Regions from separate parts of the Superficieibacter sp. HKU1 genome, predicted to be linked through region 3. Evidence: predicted binding sites of a transcription regulator. Region 3 holds the regulator's gene; each other region holds the start of a gene.
What was found. The regulator ArgR, encoded in region 3, controls arginine synthesis, uptake and breakdown. The targets are predictions, from matches to a motif close to ANTGAATAAAAATACANT.
Positions count from the first base shown of each region.

Region 1: argC (N-acetyl-gamma-glutamyl-phosphate reductase) is a predicted target of ArgR. The motif match lies at 2,907-2,924, and genes of this name have one in related genera.
Region 2: argA (amino-acid N-acetyltransferase) is a predicted target of ArgR. The motif match lies at 1,292-1,309, and genes of this name have one in related genera.

Region 1 covers NZ_CP119754.1:4,655,982-4,662,803, forward strand. The annotation lists gene argH (argininosuccinate lyase) at 1-880, opposite strand, end outside; gene argB (acetylglutamate kinase) at 1,006-1,779, opposite strand; gene argC (N-acetyl-gamma-glutamyl-phosphate reductase) at 1,790-2,794, opposite strand; gene argE (acetylornithine deacetylase) at 2,972-4,123, shown strand; gene ppc (phosphoenolpyruvate carboxylase) at 4,480-6,822, shown strand, end outside.
Region 2 covers NZ_CP119754.1:3,660,529-3,667,350, forward strand. The annotation lists gene amiC (N-acetylmuramoyl-L-alanine amidase AmiC) at 1-1,113, opposite strand, end outside; gene argA (amino-acid N-acetyltransferase) at 1,343-2,674, shown strand; gene recD (exodeoxyribonuclease V subunit alpha) at 2,684-4,522, opposite strand; gene recB (exodeoxyribonuclease V subunit beta) at 4,522-6,822, opposite strand, start outside.
Region 3 covers NZ_CP119754.1:577,480-584,301, reverse strand. The annotation lists gene zapG (Z-ring associated protein ZapG) at 1-228, shown strand, start outside; gene degQ (serine endoprotease DegQ) at 475-1,842, shown strand; gene degS (outer membrane-stress sensor serine endopeptidase DegS) at 1,933-3,000, shown strand; gene mdh (malate dehydrogenase) at 3,105-4,043, opposite strand; gene argR (transcriptional regulator ArgR) at 4,462-4,932, shown strand; gene yhcN (peroxide/acid stress response protein YhcN) at 5,309-5,572, shown strand; gene yhcN (peroxide/acid stress response protein YhcN) at 5,670-5,936, shown strand; gene P0H77_RS02815 (hypothetical protein) at 5,988-6,260, opposite strand; gene P0H77_RS02810 (NAD-dependent succinate-semialdehyde dehydrogenase) at 6,304-6,822, opposite strand, start outside.

The DNA of each region.
Region 1 (6,822 bases), 790 kb from region 3:
CGCGGATAAGCTCCAGCGCATCCGGATTTTTCTTCTGCGGCATCAGGGACGAACCGGAGGTCACGCGATCGGAAAGCTCGACAAACCCGGCCTCGCCGGTGTTGAAGAAAATCAAATCTTCTGCAAAGCGGGAAAGATGCACCATGCCAATGGAAGCGTCAGAAAGCAGTTCCAGCACGTGATCGCGGTCAGATACGCTGTCCAGGCTGTTGCGGGTTGCCGAGGCAAAGCCCAGCCAGCCCGCGAGCTGCTCGCGGTCGATTTCATAGGCGGTGCCGGCCAGCGCACCGCAGCCTAACGGGCTGACGTCCAGACGTTTAAGCGCATCCTGAAGACGGCTTTCATCCCGCGCCAGCATTTCAACGTAGGCCAGACACCAGTGAGCAAACGTCACCGGCTGCGCGCGCTGCAGGTGGGTATAGCCTGGCATCACCGCATCCTGATTGTTCTGTGCGGTTTCCACCAGCGCGCTCTGGAGCTGGCGGCTGGCGGTCAGTAATTCAGAGACCGTCTCTTTGCACCACAATTTCAGATCGGTGGCGACCTGATCGTTACGGCTGCGTCCGGTGTGGAGCTTTTTACCCAACTGGCCGACTTTGTCGATCAGCTTGCCTTCGACCCAGCTGTGAATATCTTCCGCATCGCTTTCGAGGATCTGCTCAGGATTAGCGCGGACCTCTTCCAGCAGCACGTTCAATGCAGCTTCCAGCTGTCGTTGCTCGTCAGCGGTGAGTACGCCCACGGTTACCAGCGCTTTTGACCAGGCCACAGAGCCAACGATATCCTGCTCGGCCAGGCGATAATCAAAGCGTAAAGAGTCATTGAACTGTTTGAACCGTTGATCCGCTGCCTGGGTAAAACGCCCGCCCCAAAGTGCCATAACATGCTTCCTTTATTCGTTAATGTTGCCGGGTTGCCCGGCCTGTATTCTTCGCGTTTAATAGCGGATGGCGCTGCGCTTATCCGGCCTGCATAAAGTCCCGCTAAGGCGCAGCCGCTATTGGGTTACGCCGTAATTCGCGTGCCGATCGACGTACCGTTAAACAGTGCTGGCAACTGCTCAGCATGCCGCCAGGAGGCGATATCCACCGGACGGCCCAGCGTGCGTGCCGCGTCCAGCGCCGCGTTCACTTTCACAATCATGCCGTCGGTGATAATGCCCTGCGCGATAAGCTGTTCCGCTTTCTCAGCGGTCATCTCGGCAATACGCTGCCCTTTACCGTCCAGAATGCCGCTCACGTCAGAAAGCAGGATCAGGTCGGCCCCCAGCGTTGCCGCCAGCGCGGTCGCAGCCTGATCGGCATTGACGTTCATCAACTGCCCCTCATCGGTGACGCCGATAGAACTCACTACCGGGAGAAAACCGCCTTCCAGCAGCGTATTAATCAGCTTCGGCGATCCCGGCTGCGCCAGCCCGACGTGGCCCAGCGCATCATCAAGCTGGGTTACCTTAACGCTGTCGCCGTCGCCCAGAAACAGCCCTACTGAAGCAATATGATGTTTCTTCGCCCACGCCAGCAGCGTTTTATTAGCCGTACCCGCCAGCGCGCCGGTGATAATGTCGATTTGATCGGCAGGCGTGACGCGCAGACCATTTTTCTTTTGCACCGGCAGGTTGAGCTGCTTCATCAGCTCATCCACCACGCAGCCGCCGCCGTGCACGATAATCAGCGGACGCTGATGCGACTCACGATAGTTCACCAGCGCGGTAAACAGACGCGCCAGCGCCTCTTCGCTATCCAGCAGTACGCCACCAAGTTTGATAATTAATGGATTCATAACCGCACCCTTAAATAAGAGACTGAGTTTCAGCAAAGCCGAAACGAATATTTGCGCACTGCATCGCCTGCGCCGCCGCGCCTTTCAGCAGATTGTCTTCCGCCGCCACGACAATCAGATGTTCGCCCTGGACCGCAAAGCCGATATCGCAGAACGGCAGCCCCACCACGTTCTTCAGCGCCGGGACACCTTTTTCATACAGGCGCACCAGTGGTTTATCACCATACGCTTGCTGGAAAGCTGCGACCACCTGCGGCTGCGTCACGCCGGGCTTCAGGCGGCAGGTAATGGTTTCCAGAATGCCGCGTGGAAAGCTCCCCAGATGCGGGGTAAAAATCACATCCGTACCAAGATGGGTACTGATTTCCGGGTGATGGCGATGATTAAAGATGCCGTAAGGTTGCAGACTAACTTCGCAAAAGCTGTTGGAAAGTGCCGCCTTGCGCCCCGCCCCGCTTACGCCGCTGGTGGCGTTGATGACCGGCCACTGGTTCAGCTCCAGCAGTTCCTTATCAATTAACGGCTTCAGCGACAGCTGCGCCGCCGTCGGATAACATCCTGGAACAGCTACCAGGTTAGCATCTTTTAAGCGATCGGCACTCCATTCCGCCAGCCCGTAAACCGCCTGTTCAAGCAGCTCAGGATGTTGATGGGTAAAGCCATAATACTTTTCATAAAACGCCAGATCGTTAACCCGGAACGCGCCGGAAAGATCGAACACGACACAGCCCGCCGCCAGAAACTGCGGGGCCAGGTCGTGGCTGACCTCGTGGGCGGTGGCGAGAAACACCACGTCGACACCTGCGCTAAACTCGCTGATATCAGACATCGCCTGCAGGGGCAGATCCACGATGCCTTTTAGTTGTGGATGCAAATCTGAGATTAACTTTCCTGCATCATTGCTTTGCGCTGAGACGGTCAAAGCGGTTATGGTCATATCAGGATGGCGATTTACATAGGTCACGAGCTCTGCGCCAGCATAACCACTGGCGCCCACAATCAGCGTATTTAACATCGGGGCGGTTCACCTTCTTCGTCTGTTTGCCTGGGAAGACCGGAATCTCCCTAACCCTGTTCAGCGTATTAACATCACCTTACAGCCGGTGGGTTTTCTTACGCTCAACGATAATGTATTTTTATTCATAAATACTGCATGAATATTGATACTATCATGACCCGAGGCGTGTCAACAATGAAAAAGAACTTACCCCCATTTATCGAGATTTACCGCGCCCTGATTGCCACACCGTCCATCAGCGCGACGGAAGAAGCGCTTGATCAGAGTAATGCGTCTTTAATCAATCTGCTGGCAGGCTGGTTTGGCGATTTGGGATTTAACGTTGAAGTGCAGCCGGTACCGGATACGCGCAACAAATTCAATATGCTGGCCAGCATTGGGCACGGCGCGGGCGGACTGTTGCTCGCCGGGCATACCGATACGGTGCCGTTTGACGACGGCCGCTGGACGCGCGACCCGTTCACCCTGACCGAGCATGAAGGCAAACTCTACGGTCTTGGCACGGCGGATATGAAAGGCTTCTTTGCTTTTATCCTCGATGCCTTGCGCGATGTAGACGTAACGCAGTTGAAAAAGCCACTCTATATTCTGGCGACCGCCGATGAAGAGACCAGCATGGCGGGTGCGCGTTACTTCTCAGAGACCACGGCGTTGCGTCCGGACTGCGCCATCATCGGCGAGCCTACCTCCTTGCAGCCGGTACGCGCGCATAAAGGGCATATTTCCAGTGCGATCCGCGTGCTCGGGCAGTCCGGCCACTCCAGCGATCCGGCGCGCGGCGTCAATGCGATTGAACTGATGCACGACGCCATTGGGCGGATCATGCACCTGCGCGACGACTTAAAAGAGCGCTATCACTATGAGGCGTTTACCGTTCCGTACCCGACGCTGAATCTGGGCGCGATCCACGGCGGCGATGCCTCTAACCGTATCTGCGCCTGCTGCGAACTGCATATGGATATCCGGCCGCTGCCTGGCATGACGCTCGACGATTTGAACGGCCTGCTGAATGAAGCGCTGGCTCCCGTCAGCGAACGCTGGCCGGGCCGTCTGAACGTGGCAGAGCTGCATCCGCCGATCCCCGGCTACGAATGCCCGCCGGATCATCAACTGGTGCAGGTGGTCGAGAAGCTACTCGGCGCGCAGACTGAGGTGGTGAACTACTGTACCGAAGCGCCGTTCATTCAGACGCTGTGTCCGACGCTGGTGCTGGGCCCGGGCTCCATTAACCAGGCGCACCAGCCGGATGAGTATCTGGAAACCCGCTTTATCAAGCCAACGCGTGAGTTGATTACTCAGGTCGTGCACCACTTTTGCTGGCACTGATCCCGGCAAAAAAAGGAGAAAATCAGGCGATTTATATAAGCGCAACTTATCTGTTCGCCAGTGAGTTAACTTTCGTAAATTGCGGCGATTTATTCGTTTGCTGAAGCGATTTCGCAGCAATTGACGTCAGGGGTTTTACGTGGCTTTATAAAAGACGATGTCATATACCCGATGCGTTAGTTTGTGGAGCATGGGTATATACACAAAATCATTCAAGTTGCATCAAGGCGGCAAGAGAATGAATCCCCGGGAGCGTACATGAGTACGTGACTGGGGTGAATGAACGCAGCCAACGCAGAGGCAGCTTGAAGGATGACGTGTATAACAAAATAAAATGAATGGGGTGTCTGGGTAACATGAACGAACAATATTCCGCATTGCGTAGTAATGTCAGTATGCTCGGCAAGCTGCTGGGAGAGACCATTAAAGATGCGCTGGGAGAGAACATTCTCGACCGCGTAGAGACCATCCGTAAGCTGTCTAAATCCTCCCGCGCAGGTAATGAGGCTAACCGTCAGGAGTTGCTCACTACCCTGCAAAACTTGTCGAATGACGAACTGCTGCCGGTAGCCCGCGCCTTTAGCCAGTTTTTAAACCTGGCGAATACCGCCGAGCAGTACCACAGCATCTCACCGAAAGGCGAAGGTGCCAGCAATCCGGAAATCATTGCCCGCACCCTGAAGAAACTGAAAAACCAGCCTGAACTGAACGAGGCAATCATTAAGAAAGCCGTTGAGTCCCTGTCGCTGGAAATGGTGTTGACCGCGCACCCGACGGAAATCACCCGCCGCACGCTGATTCATAAGATGGGCGAGGTAAACGCCTGCCTTAAGCAGCTTGATAATAACGATCTGGTGGATTACGAGCGCAACCAGCTGATGCGCCGTCTGCGTCAGCTGATCGCCCAGTCATGGCATACCGATGAAATCCGCAAACATCGCCCGACGCCGGTGGATGAAGCAAAATGGGGCTTCGCGGTCGTTGAAAACAGTCTGTGGGAAGGTGTTCCGAACTACCTGCGCGAGCTGAACGAACAGCTGGAAGAACATCTGGGCTATCGCCTGCCCGTGGATTTTGTTCCGATACGCTTCACCTCCTGGATGGGCGGCGACCGCGACGGCAACCCAAACGTAACCGCTGATATTTCTCGCCACGTCCTGTTGCTGAGCCGCTGGAAAGCGACCGATCTGTTCCTGAAAGACATTCAGCTGCTGATCTCCGAACTGTCAATGGTCGAGTGTAGCGACGAGCTGCGCGAGCGGGTCGGCGAAGCGGGCGCGCAGGAGCCGTACCGCTACCTGCTGAAAAACCTGCGCGGTCAGTTGATGGCGACGCAGACCTGGCTGGAAGCGCGTCTTAAAGGCCAGCGTCTGCCAAAACCGACCGGGCTGCTGACGCAGAATGAACAATTGTGGGAGCCGCTCTACGCCTGCTATCAATCGCTTCAGGCCTGTGGCCTTGGCATTATCGCCAACGGCGAACTGCTCGATACACTGAGACGCGTGAAGTGCTTCGGCGTGCCGCTGGTACGCATTGATATCCGCCAGGAGAGCACACGCCATACCGAAGCGCTGGGCGAACTGACCCGCTATCTCGGCATTGGCGACTACGAAAGCTGGTCGGAAGCCGACAAGCAGGCGTTCCTGATCCGCGAGCTGAACTCCAAACGTCCTCTGCTGCCGCGCCAGTGGGAGCCAAGCGAAGAAACCCGTGAAGTGCTCGACACCTGCAAAGTGATTGCCGAAGCGCCGTACGGCTCTGTGGCGGCCTACGTTATCTCGATGGCAAAAACTCCGTCTGACGTTCTGGCCGTTCATCTGCTGCTGAAAGAAGCGGGCATCGGCTTCGCGCTGCCGGTCGCGCCGCTGTTTGAAACGCTGGACGACCTGAATAACGCCAACGATGTAATGAGCCAGTTGCTGAATATCGACTGGTATCGCGGCTTTATCCAGGGCAAGCAGATGGTCATGATCGGCTACTCTGACTCGGCAAAAGATGCGGGCGTCATGGCCGCCTCCTGGGCGCAATATCAGGCGCAGGATGCACTGATTAAAACCTGTGAAAAAGCCGGTATTGAACTGACCCTGTTCCACGGTCGCGGCGGCTCAATTGGCCGCGGCGGCGCGCCGGCCCACGCGGCGCTGCTCTCACAACCGCCGGGTAGCCTGAAAGGCGGGCTGCGCGTAACCGAGCAGGGCGAAATGATCCGCTTTAAATATGGCCTGCCAGAGATCACCATCAGCAGCCTGTCGCTCTATACCGGGGCGATTCTCGAAGCTAACCTGCTGCCGCCGCCGGAGCCGAAAGAAACATGGCGGCACATCATGGATGAGCTTTCTGACATCTCCTGCGATATGTATCGCGGCTTTGTCCGTGAAAACGAAGATTTTGTTCCTTACTTCCGTTCCGCAACGCCGGAGCAGGAGCTGGGCAAATTGCCGCTCGGTTCGCGCCCGGCGAAACGTCGCCCGACCGGCGGCGTGGAATCGCTGCGCGCTATTCCGTGGATTTTCGCCTGGACACAGAACCGCCTGATGCTGCCCGCCTGGCTGGGTGCTGGCGCGGCGCTGCAAAAAGTGGTGGAAGACGGCAAGCAGAGCGAACTGGAAGCGATGTGCCGCGACTGGCCGTTCTTCTCAACCCGCCTGGGGATGCTGGAAATGGTCTATTCCAAAGCCGACCTGTGGCTGGCGGAATAC
Region 2 (6,822 bases), 1.8 Mb from region 3:
CAGAATCGACGGAATATCCGGCGCTTTAAGCACCGCAAAGCCCGCCTGTTCGACGCTGTTCTTATGCAGGTTATTAACCTTGCCAAGCTTATTCAGCACCTCTTTACCAAACTTGAGGCTGTCGTTAATGGTCAGGGACTGCACCATATCGAACATGGTGTGGTCAAGATAGCGGTCGCCGCTTTTGCTTACGCCACCGATTAAGTCGGCGGCGTTCTGCGTCCGGGCGAGGTATTTGGCGGCGGTACTGGTTGCGCCTTTCGTTGACAGCGCAAACACCGAGGAGCCGCTCGGCTGGCGGCTGGTGAAAGCGTCGGCGTGGATAGAGACAAAAAGGTCAGCGCGCTGCTTCTGGGCTTTTGCCACACGCACTTTCAGCGGAATAAAGACGTCTTCGTTGCGCGTCATAAAGGCTCTCATATTGCCTTCTTTCTCGATCAGCGCCCGCAGGCGACGGGCGATTTGCAGCACCACGTCTTTTTCCCGGGTGCGGTATTTCCCTACCGCGCCGGAGTCTTCGCCACCGTGTCCGGGATCGAGCATAATTACAATCGGCCTGTCCTGCCCGGCCTTACCCGGTTGCGGACCGCTTTGCGCAGGCGGCACCTGCTTCTCCAGATCGCCCTTATTATAATCTTCCAGCAGCGCCAGCAGTGGATCCTGAATGTCCTGCGCGTTTGCCGGATAGAGATCCAACACCAGACGCTCTTTAAAACCGGCCACCGGCGCCAGCGCGAAAAGCTGCGGCTTAATGTTTTGCTTGAGTTCAAACACCATTCGCACGGTTTGCGGATCAAATTGCCCTACGCGTGCAGACTGAATAAACGGATCGTTACTGCTGATCTGGGCGCCCATGCCCTTCAGCACTGAATTCAAATTCACGCCTTCCAGATCGACCACCAGCCTTTCGGGATTGCTGAGCGCAAACTGGCGGTACTTTAGCATCTTATTGGATTCGATCGTCACGCGCGTATAGGTTGACGCAGGCCAGACGCGCACCGCCACAACCTGACTCACGGCAGCGAAACTGGTCTGACTGACGCTTAACAACCACATCGCCCCTGCGCCCTGCAGTAAACGGCGGCGGCTTAGTGCTGATTTGCTTCCCGACATGCAATTCCCAGGCAAAATTATCGTAACTGTTTATAAAAACATCCAAATTGACCGGAAACTTTAACCAATGGCGCATACGCTGTCACCCCTAAAAGGGTAAACATTCTTTTTCGGATCGCCTTTCCCTTGAGAAATTTCTAACCCACAGGCTTAATTTTGACTTGCGCCGAAGGGAAAAACAGAATAAAAATACACTAATTTCGAATAATAATTCATTGAGGAAGTTGCCGTGGTGAAGGAGCGTAGAACCGAACTGGTCGAGGGATTTCGCCATTCAGTGCCCTATATTAACGCGCATCGGGGCAAGACGTTCGTCATCATGCTGGGCGGCGAAGCTATCGAGCACGAGAACTTTTCCAGCATTGTTAATGACATCGGCCTGCTGCACAGTCTCGGTATTCGCCTGGTGCTGGTCTACGGTGCGCGTCCGCAAATTGATGCAAACCTGGCCGCGCATCATCATGAGCCGGTATACCATAAGCACACCAGAGTGACCGATGCGAAAACGCTGGAACTGGTCAAGCAGGCGGCGGGGCTGTTGCAACTGGATATCACTGCGCGCCTTTCCATGAGCCTTAACAATACGCCGCTTCAGGGCGCGCATATCAATGTGGTCAGCGGTAACTTCATTATTGCTCAGCCGCTGGGCGTGGATGACGGCGTGGATTATTGCCACAGCGGTCGCATCCGCCGTATTGATGAAGAAGCGATTCATCGCCAGCTGGACAGCGGTGCCATCGTGCTGATGGGACCGGTCGCCGTCTCCGTCACCGGGGAGAGTTTTAACCTGACCTCGGAAGAGATCGCCACTCAACTGGCGATCAAACTGAAGGCCGAAAAGATGATCGGCTTTTGTTCCTCTCAGGGGGTATACAACGAGGCGGGAGAGATTATCTCTGAACTGTTCCCCAACGAAGCGCAGGCGCGGGTGGAAACGCTGGAAGCCGAAGGGGATTACTACTCCGGCACCGTGCGCTTCCTGCGTGGGGCGCTGAAAGCCTGCCGCAGCGGCGTGCGCCGCAGTCATCTGATCAGCTACCAGGAAAACGGCGCGCTGTTGCAGGAGCTGTTCTCCCGCGACGGTATCGGTACCCAAATCGTGATGGAGAGCGCCGAGCAGATCCGCCGCGCCACCATTAACGACATCGGCGGCATTCTGGAGTTAATTCGTCCGCTGGAGCAACAGGGCATTCTGGTGCGCCGCTCCCGTGAACAGCTGGAAATGGAGATCGACAAATTTACGATTATCCAGCGCGATAACCTGACCATCGCCTGTGCCGCTCTCTACCCGTTCCCGGAAGAAAGGATCGGCGAGATGGCGTGCGTGGCGGTGCATCCGGACTACCGTAGCTCCTCGCGCGGCGAAGTGCTGCTCGACAGAGTCGCCTCTCAGGCCAGGCAAATGGGCCTTGATAAGCTGTTTGTGTTAACCACCCGCAGTATCCACTGGTTCCAGGAGCGTGGCTTTACGCCAGTGGATATCGATCTGCTGCCGGAGAGCAAGAAAGAGCTGTACAACTATCAGCGCCGCTCAAAAGTGCTGATGGCCGATCTCGCCTGATCCAGAAGATTAACGTATCGCCTCAAAGAAGGCCGTTAGCCCGCTGCGCCGTTCGGTGCGGGTAACGACGGCCTGCGCCAGCAGCTTGTCGTCGGCGTACAGCGACAGACGCTGGCGGGCGCGGGTAATGGCCGTGTAAACCAGTTCGCGGGTGACTAACGGGACGCTTTGCGCGGGCAGGATCAACGCCGCGTGGTCGAATTCCGATCCCTGAGATTTATGCACGGTCATCGCCCAGGCGGTATCGTGTTCCGGCAGGCGGCCCGGATGGAAGGATTTGACCGTGCCATCGGGCATCGGGAACCAGACGCGCATCCCCTGCTCACCCTCCAGCGCCACGCCGATATCGCCGTTAAACAGCCCCAGCGCGCTGTCGTTGCGTGCAATCATCACCGGACGTCCCTGATACCAGCGGGAGTGACGTGGTAAAGACACATGGCGCTTACGTGCCAGCGTCTGTTCAAGCTGTACATTGAGACCGCTTACGCCATATGGCCCTTCACGCAACGCGCAAAGCAGCTGGAATTCGCTAAATGCCGCCAGCACCGCGTCGGGTTCAGCATTTTCACGCAGCAGCTTCAGATAGTGTGCATAGCCGCTGAGCGCATCCTCCAGCATGGCCTGATATTCTTCCTGGGTGCGCAATGGCTTAAGGGCGATATCCTCAAAGCCATGGGTGCAGACGCTTTTCAACGAGCGTTTATCGCCGCAGTTAACCGCGCTCGCCAGTTGACCAATACCGGAATGACTGCCAAAACGGTAGCTTTTTTGCAGCAGGCATAAGCTGTCGCGCAGCGCGCCCGCGCCGTTCTGTTCTCCTGCCGGCACCGTTGCGCCCGTCAGCCGCGACAGTTCAGCCGCGCGGGTGGGCGTGTAGCCGCCATTAACCCAGGCGCAGATATCCCCCAGCACTGCGCCCGCCTCGACCGAGGCCAGCTGATCGCGATCGCCGAGGAAAATAATCCGTCCATGTGCGGGTAATGCGTCAATCAGGCGCGACATCATCGGCAGATCAATCATTGAGGCTTCATCCACTACCAGCACGTCCAGATGCAGCGGGTTGCCCGCGTGATACCGCATCCGCTGACTGCCAGGCTGTGCGCCGAGTAAGCGATGCAGCGTGCTGGCCTCGGTGGGCAGCATGGCTTTTTGCGAGTCGGTCAGCGGCAGGCGACGCAGTGCCGAGCCGAGAGATTCGGTGAGCCGGGCCGCCGCTTTACCGGTTGGAGCCGCGAGGCGGATGCGGCATTTAGCGTCGGGCGACATCTGTACCAGCGCCGCCAGCAGTTTTGCCACCGTAGTGGTTTTACCGGTACCGGGACCGCCGGAAATCACGGAGATACGCCGGGTCAGTGCCACTGCCGCCGCGACTTTTTGCCAGTCCACCTCGTCAGAAGGCGGAAACAGCGCGTTGAGGATCTCTGCCAGCTGTGCTTCATCCACCGCCATCGGCTGATTTTGTTCGCTAAAAAAGCGGGCAACGCTGAGCTCATTACGCCACATACGGTTAAGGTACAGCCGCTCGCCGCGAAGGATCATCGGCGCCGGATCGTCGCCCGTACTGACCGCCACCGACGTTGCTAACAGCGCGGCCCAGTCTTCGGGGACGTCGGCACAGGCGAAAAGCTGCGTCCACAGCTCGTGGGCTTTGCCGGACAAACGCTCATCCGGTACAAGCCGTGACAGCGGCAGGCAAACGTGTCCCTCGCCCGCGTCACGGCTGAGGATAGCGGCCGCCAGCATGACCGCCGGATGCTCGCGCTCCGCCACCATAATGGCAAACTGCACGTCCAGCGGACGCAGGAGTTTATGCGTGACGGCATCCAGTAAAAGTTTCTGTAAATGCATTACGCCATCTCCTCTTTTTCTCCGGCGAACAGGTCATCAAGCGCGTTGATAAGATGCAGATCGGGCCGGGTGGTAAAAATACCCTGCTGCGGATCCTGACCATCAATACCGCGTAAAAAGAGATAAATCACGCCGCCAAAATGGCGTTCATAATCATAATCAGCCAGGCGGTGACGCAGGAAGCGGTGCAGCGCCAGGCTATAAAGCTGATATTGCAGATCGTAGCGATGCGCCTGCATCGCCTGCGCCATCGCCGCCTGCGTATAAGCTTCACTGCTTTCGCCAAGCCAGTTGGATTTGTAATCCAGCAGGTAGTAACGCCCGTTGTGGCGAAACACTAAATCGATAAATCCTTTGAGCATACCGCGCACCTGGCGGAAATCCAGCGGTGGACAGCCTGCGGAGAGCGGATCAAAACGCCGCATCTGCGCATCCAGCGTCGGCGCGTCGAGCATTTGATTGATGGGCAGATAAAACTCCAGCTCCACCTGTTTCTCTTTTGCCGTGAGCTGGCTGAGTGAAATGCCCTCTGGCGTTAACGGCGCAGCGAGAATGGTCGCAATCCACGCCGTCAGCACCGGCTCCCACTGCTCATCAAACCCCGCCAGCTGGAGTTTTTCCCGCACCCATTCACTCTCTACGGGACGGGTAAAATCGAGATCCTCAAACAGGCTGTGCAGAAAGGTGCCCGGCGATGCGCCGCGTGGAAACTGGTGCGGCGTCAGCGCCGGTTCGTCAATAATGTCGCCCGGCCCCGCCGCGTCAATATCCAGACGCGGCATAAGATCCTGCGCCACGCTGTGCCCGCGCTGTTGCAGGCCGGAGTAGCTGGTCACGCGCCACTCGTCCGCCATTCTGCGGCGAACAAGACGTGCGGCAAGCGCATCCTGCGGGGGTTGCGGAGCCTGCCAGCGGCTGTTATCCGGCGCATCGGGCGAACGAAGCGCAATATCCTCATTGCAAAGCTCATGCAGGCAGGCACTCAGCCCGGCCGCATCCCTGGCCTCACCTTTCTGGATCAGACGGCCCAGCGCGCTGTGATGAAGATCGGTTTCACCGGGTTTATCACTCCGCCGACTGGTTAACGGCGCAATACCCAGGCTGCAATGCCAGATTGCGCGGGTGAGCGCCACATACAGCAGGCGCAGATCCTCCGCCAGACGTTCAGCCTCCGCCAGCTCCAGACTCTCATCGCTGTGATTAAGATCGAGCACCGCCTCAAATGAGGTGCGATCGTGATAAAAAGCCTGTTCCTGCTTGCGATAGCGCGCGATAAACGGCAGCCACACCAGCGGATACTCCAGCCCTTTTGACTTATGGATTGTCACGATCTGCACCAGATGCTTATCGCTTTCCAGACGCATCTGCTGGCTGGAGGCATTGGTGTCTGGCTCGGCAATATGCTGTGCCAGCCAGCGCACCAGGGCATATTCGCTTTCGAGCTGCGTCCCCGCCTCCTGCAACAGTTCACTGATGTGCAGGATGTCGGTCAGGCGCCGCTCGCCGCCGGGGGTTGCCAGCAGGTTTTCCGCAATATTGCGCTGAGACATCAATGTGCGCAGCATCGGCATCACGCCGCGCAATTGCCATTGCTGGCGGTAGGCGGTAAATTCTTCGACGACCGCATCCCAGGCGTGTTCATCCAGATTCAGCCGCTCGATATCCTGCGCGTTCAGCCCCAGCATAGCGGTCGCCAGCGCGCTGCGCAGGGCATTTTCCCGCTCGGGCGCCAGCACCGCCTGGAGCAGCCACAGCAGCTCCTGCGCCTCCGGAGTTTCAAATACGCTGTCGCGGTTGGAGAGATAGACCGAAGGGATCGCCAGCACGTTAAGCGCATCGCGGATCAGCGCTGCTTCCTGGCGGCTGCGCACCAGCACGGTAATGTCCGAGGCGCGCACCGGACGCGAGCTCTCGCCACGCCACAACAGCGCACGCGATTGCTGGCCCGCACTCAGCCAGTCGCGGATTTGCGCCGCACAGAGTTGCGCCATGGTAGTCTGATAATCCCCCGCGCCAACGCCTTCGCCCGGCATCAGCCAGAGGTTCATCGCGGGCTGTGTTTCACCGTTCAGTTCAAAACGCAGGCCCTGATTTTTCGCGGCGGCGTTCACCGGCTTAAACGGGATATCGCGGAACATAAACGGATTTTCGGTCAGGCTGAAAAGCCGGTTAACGCTTCCGACCATTCCCGGCGCGGACCGCCAGTTGGTGCCGAGCGTATAGTGGGCGCTGACGTCGCCTCTGGCTTTCATGTAGGTGAAAATATCCGCGCCACGGAACGCGTAAATCGCCTGTTTCGG
Region 3 (6,822 bases):
CACAGTGCCGAGCTGCTGGATAACATGGCTGATGATTATCGTAAGATTTATCAGCATATGGCAAAAAGCTCCAGCAACCTTCTGCCGGGTATGGCGGCGGAAAATAATCCTTTCCGCAACCGTCTGGCGGAATCGGAAGCCAATAACGATCAGGCTCCTGTGCAGATGCCGCGTGATTACTCAGAAGGCGCATCGGGTCTGCTGCGTAACGGCGTGAAGCGCGATTAATACGCTTGATGGCATACTGTCTCCATGACGCGGGGTAACCGCCGGATTGGGTCTCTCCGGGAACCGGGTCCCCCTATTTCCCCTGACAGCCCTTTTCTTCCTGGGCGCACGCGCTGCGCCCGTTTCAACTATTCTTATCCCAGCGATGATTTAATCATTATCGCATTGTGACCCGGCCACATTTTCAATAACATCAAACTGTTTTGGGATGGTCTTCTTTCACTTCAGGTATGAGAGCCAGCATCGATGAAGAAACAAACCCTGCTGTTGAGTGCGTTAGCGTTGAGTGTCGGGTTATCTCTTTCGGCACCCTTTACGGCTGCTGCGGCGCTGCCGTCGCAGATTCCTGGTCAGGCGGCGCTGCCGAGCCTGGCCCCCATGCTGGAAAAAGTTCTGCCTGCGGTGGTCAGCGTTCAGGTTGAGGGTACCGCCGTACAGGGTGCAAAAGTGCCGGAAGAGTTGAAGAAATTCTTCGGCGATGTCGCTCCCGATCAACAGCCGCAGCCGTTTGAAGGGCTGGGCTCTGGCGTCATTATTGACGCGGCGAAAGGTTACATTCTCACGAATAATCATGTGATTAATCAGGCGCAGAAGATCAGCGTTCAGCTTAACGATGGCCGCGAGTTTGACGCCAAACTGATTGGCAGCGACGATCAGAGCGATATCGCGCTGCTGCAAATCCAGAACGCCACCAATTTGACCCAGATTGCGATTGCCGACTCCGATAAACTGCGCGTCGGCGATTTCGCGGTGGCGGTCGGTAATCCGTTTGGCCTTGGGCAAACGGCCACCTCCGGCATTGTTTCCGCGCTGGGACGCAGCGGTCTGAACCTGGAAGGCCTGGAAAACTTTATCCAGACCGACGCCTCTATTAACCGCGGCAACTCCGGCGGCGCATTGTTGAATCTTAACGGCGAGCTGATCGGCATTAATACCGCAATCCTTGCGCCGGGCGGCGGCAGCGTCGGTATCGGCTTTGCCATCCCCAGTAATATGGCGCGCACCCTCGCCCAGCAGCTGATTCAGTTTGGCGAAATCAAACGCGGGCTGTTGGGGATTAAGGGCATGGAGATGTCTTCTGACATTGCCAAAGCGTTTAATCTGAACGTTACCCGCGGCGCGTTTGTCAGCGAAGTGCTGCGCAATTCCGGCTCGGCGAAAGCGGGCGTGAAATCGGGCGACGTCATCGTCAGCCTGAACGACAAACCGTTAAACAGCTTTGCCGAACTGCGCTCACGTATTGCCACTACCGAGCCGGGCAGTAAAGTGAAGCTCGGGCTGCTGCGCGACGGCAAACCGCTGGATGTGGAAGTGACGCTCGATAAGAGCACCTCGTCTTCTGCCAGCGCGGAGATGATCGCCCCGGCGCTTCAGGGCGCCAAACTCAGCGACGGCCAGTTGAAGGACGGCTCGAAAGGTATCACGGTCGATGAGGTCGAGAAAGACAGCGCCGCGGCCCAGGCGGGTCTGCATAAAGGCGATGTGATCACCGGTCTTAATCGCGAGCGTATTCATTCTATTGCTGAAATGCGTAAAGCGCTGGAAGCGAAGCCGTCTATCATCGCGCTGAATATCGTGCGCGGTAATGAGAGCATCTATTTGCTTCTGCGCTGATTAATGACACGTCCGGATGTCACCTGACGTGTGATGTCCGGATAAGTCGTGCTATGCTGCGACGGTTTACTTATCAATGATATCCGCATCATGCTTGTGAAGCTTTTACGCTCGATTGCTATCGGTTTAATTGTCGGCGGTCTGTTACTGGCTGCCATGCCTTCTTTACGCCAGTGGAACGTCAACTCTGCGCCGCACTATGACAGTGCCGACGAATCGCCGGTCAGCTACAATCAGGCCGTACGCCGCGCCGCGCCTGCGGTGGTGAACGTCTACAACCGCGGGATGAACAGTTCCAGCCATAACCAACTGGAGATCCGCACCCTGGGCTCCGGCGTGATTATGGATGAGCGCGGCTATATTGTGACCAACAAGCACGTAATTAACGATGCGGACCAGATTATCGTTGCGCTTCAGGACGGGCGCGTTTTTGAGGCGTTGCTGGTTGGCTCGGATAGCCTGACCGATCTGGCGGTGCTCAAAATTAACGCCACCGGCGGCCTGCCGGTGATCCCGATTAACCGCAAGCGCATACCGCATATCGGTGACGTGGTGCTGGCGATTGGTAACCCCTATAACCTCGGGCAGACCATCACCCAGGGGATCATCAGCGCCACCGGGCGCATCGGCCTGAATCCCTCGGGTCGACAAAACTTCCTGCAAACCGACGCTTCCATCAACCACGGTAATTCCGGCGGCGCGCTGATTAACTCGCTCGGCGAGCTAATGGGGATTAACACCCTCTCCTTTGATAAGAGCAACGATGGCGAAACGCCGGAAGGGATCGGCTTTGCGATCCCCTTCCAGCTGGCGACCAAAATTATGGATAAGCTGATCCGCGATGGCCGGGTGATCCGCGGCTATATTGGCATTGGCGGCCGTGAAATCGCGCCGCTCCACGCCCAGGGCGCGGGGATCGATCAGATTCAGGGGATTGTGGTTAACGAAGTGTCGCCGGGCGGCCCGGCAGCGGAAGCGGGTATCCAGGTCAACGACGTAATCGTGTCGGTAAATAATAAACCGGCGGTCTCCGCACTGGAGACGATGGATCAGGTGGCGGAAATTCGGCCGGGTTCGGTGATCCCGGTGGAAGTGATGCGCGAGGATAAGAAGCTGAAGCTGAACGTGACGATTCAGGAATACCCGGCAACCGAGTAAGTGAGATGCCGGGTGGCGGTTTCGCCTTACCCGGCCTGTTAACGTGCTGTGAGACCTTTGTAGGCCCGGTAAGCGCAGCGCCACCGGGCATGGTACTACCACACTTACTTATTAACGAACTCTTCGCCGAGCTGAATATCTTTCTTCAGCGTTTCCAGCATACCGTCCAGCGCCTGCTGCTCGAACGCGCTCAGTTCGCCGTAAGGTTTACGTTCTTCGATACCGTTTTTACCCAGCAGCAGCGGCTGTGAGAAGAAACGCGCATGTTTGCCGTCACCCTCAACGTAAGCACACTCCACTACGCCCTGCTCACCCTGAAGCGCGCGCACCAGCGATAAACCGAAGCGTGCTGCCGCCTGGCCCATAGAAAGCGTTGCGGAACCGCCACCGGCTTTAGCTTCTACCACTTCTGTACCCGCATTCTGGATACGTTTGGTGAGATCGGAGATTTCCTGGCTGGTGAAGCTCACACCCGGGATCTGCGAGAGCAGCGGCAGAATGGTCACGCCGGAGTGGCCGCCGATCACCGGTACATCGACTTCCGTCGGTTTTTTGCCTTTCAGTTCCGCAACAAACGTGTTTGAGCGGATGATATCCAGCGTAGTGACGCCAAACAGCTTGTTCTTATCGTAGACGCCCGCTTTCTTCAGCACTTCCGCCGCAATCGCGACCGTGGTATTAACCGGGTTAGTGATAATACCAATACACGCTTTCGGGCAGGCTTTAGTGATTTGTAACACCAGATTCTTAACGATCCCGGCGTTGACGTTAAACAGATCGGAACGATCCATACCCGGCTTACGTGCCACGCCCGCCGAGATCAGTACAACGTCAGCTCCTTCCAGCGCCGGAGTGGCATCCTCGCCGGAAAAACCTTTGATCTTAACGTCAGTCGGAATGTGGCTAAGATCAACAGCAACGCCGGGAGTGACTGGCGCGATATCATACAGGGAGAGTTCTGAGCCTGAAGGCAGTTGGGTTTTCAGTAGTAGGGCAAGCGCCTGGCCGATACCGCCCGCAGCGCCGAGGACTGCAACTTTCATCCTAAACTCCTTATTATGGTTAATATAATTGACCGTTACTCCATGGCAGTGACAGTAGTTAACGACACCTGCAAACACAAATGCCTTACGCAGGTAATGCGTCATCACACGCATTATTGCAGGCAAAAAAGGCACAATATGCTTTGCTTATGAAGGCCGTAGTCACTTTCGATAGCGTATCAACACGCGGTTACATTACACCGTGGAGGCCAACCAAAACAACATCAATTTGATAACAATTATTTTACTTTTAAGTCGATCCCTTTCTTGTGACTCAGACGTGTTCCTTAATAACGAAATTTGATAAAATCCCTCCCTTTCATAACATTATTTCAGCCTTATTCACGGCAGATAGATTGCATAAAAATTCATCACTATGCATAATAATGTTGTTTCTACCGCCATGATTGGGTGACTTATGCGAAGCTCGACTAAACAAGAAGAGTTAGTCAAAGCGTTTAAAGCGCTACTTAAAGAAGAAAAGTTCAGTTCTCAGGGAGAGATCGTCCAGGCGTTGCAGGAAGAGGGCTTCGAAAATATCAATCAGTCCAAAGTGTCCCGCATGCTGACTAAGTTTGGCGCGGTACGCACGCGCAACGCCAAAATGGAGATGGTTTACTGCCTGCCCGCAGAACTGGGCGTGCCAACGACCTCCAGCCCGCTAAAGAATCTGGTGCTGGATATCGACTATAACGATGCCGTTGTGGTTATTCATACCAGCCCCGGTGCAGCACAGCTCATTGCGCGTTTGCTGGACTCGTTAGGTAAAGCGGAAGGTATCCTTGGCACTATCGCGGGGGATGACACGATCTTTACCACGCCTGCCCGCGATTTTACGGTAAAAGAACTGTACGAAGCGATCCTGGTGTTGTTCGAACAGGAGCTGTAATCCCCCTTTCCCTCCAGACCACGCTGGAGGGAATGTCCCTTCTGCGCGACGTAAACCCGATAATCCCCTGCTTTTCCTTTAACACTTAGTGCGATCTACGCTCTCAATTTATTCACACAGTGAATGATTCTCGAAGAAACCGCACGAAAAATCAAATTCCCCTATCCTGCTGTTTTTTAATATTTTGTTAACATCACTGCGCACAAAATATCCCTTTTTTATTCCACTATGTTATAGCGCATGCCATCATTAAAACTTATTAACGCATGTTATAATTAGTCTGTTATTAATTTTCCGGGTGATTAGTGTATACTTGATTTTGTGATGAGGGTCACGAAATAAGGCCCTTACGAAAAAATTCGACGAGGTAAATAACATGAAAATGACAACAACTGTAGCCACCCTGAGCCTGCTTTCCGTTCTTTCTTTTGGTGCTTTCGCCGCGGATTCTATCTCCAGCGAGCAAGCGCTGAATCGCGAAGCTATCGGTACCGTATCGGTAGGCGCTGTTGGCACCGCTCCGATGGACATGCGTGCCATGCTGGATGAGAAAGCCACCGAACAGGGCGCATCCGCCTACCGTATTATCGAAGCACGTACCGGCGACCAGTGGCATGCCACTGCGGAACTGTATAAATAAGGTTATTAAGTAAAACCATCTTCTCGACTGCGGCATCCCATAAAAAAGCGACACAAAACGCCATGCCGCATACAGACACCTGTAAGGAATAAAGATTATGAAAAACGTAATGATTATCGCATCCCTGGGCCTGGCCTCCGTTCTGTCCTTTGGCGCCAGTGCAGCCGCCCATCAGGTTAACGCTGAACAGGCACAGAACCTTCAGTCGATGGGTTCTATCTCTGCGTCTGCCGTCGCAGGTAGCCCAATGGATATGCGTCATGAACTGGCAGTAAAAGCGGAAAAAGAAGGCGCCAGCAGCTATCGCATCACTGAAATGCGCACCGGCGACCACTGGCACGCCACCGCAGAATTGTACAAGTAAACCCTCGTCGTCTGAACCGACGACCTTGCCCCCGTTCGCCGGGGGCTTTTTTTAATGGCGCACGTTAAAACGTAATTGCCCTTCCAGTTCTTCTTCTGCCTCATCAAATAGCAGGATCAACGCACCGTAGCGGCGACGTTTGGTGTCATTAAGATGCACAAAGTCGATTTCCAGCGGCAGCGGCAGCACATTGCCCATCACCACGTCCCACAGTGAATCCAGATCGTTCACCTGCTCGCTTTTCAGCGCAAATACCCGCGTGAATTCACGATAGAAATCGCTTTGATTTTTTATTGTCGTAAAGTCAAAAGTATAAATTTTCATTGCCCGGTCCACAGCCAATGGGCGGCATCTGCCGCCCGGCTACTTATAATCCCCCAATGTGCAGGGTTTTCACTTCCAGAAACTCATCCAGTCCCAGTACGGAACCTTCACGTCCCAGCCCCGACTCTTTTACGCCACCAAACGGCGCAACTTCGGTGGAAACCGCGCACTCGTTGACGCCAATCATGCCGCTTTCCAGCGCCTGAGAAACGCGGAAAATACGCTGCATATTCTGGGTGTAGAAGTAGGCCGCAAGGCCAAACGGCGTATGATTTGCACGCTTGATCACTTCATCTTCCGAGGTGAAGCGGAAACAGGCCGCGACCGGGCCGAACGTTTCTTCCTGCGCCAGTTTCATGCCGTCATTGCAGTCCCCCAGCACTGTAGGCTGCCAGAAGTTACCGCCCAGCGCGTGCGCTTTACCACCGGCGAGGATTTTCGCGCCTTTACTGACGGCATCCTCAATATGTTCACGCACTTTATCCACGGCAGATGGCTCAATCAGCGGGCCGACGATTACCCCCTCCTCCAGCCCGTTCCCCACTTTTAACGCACCGACGGC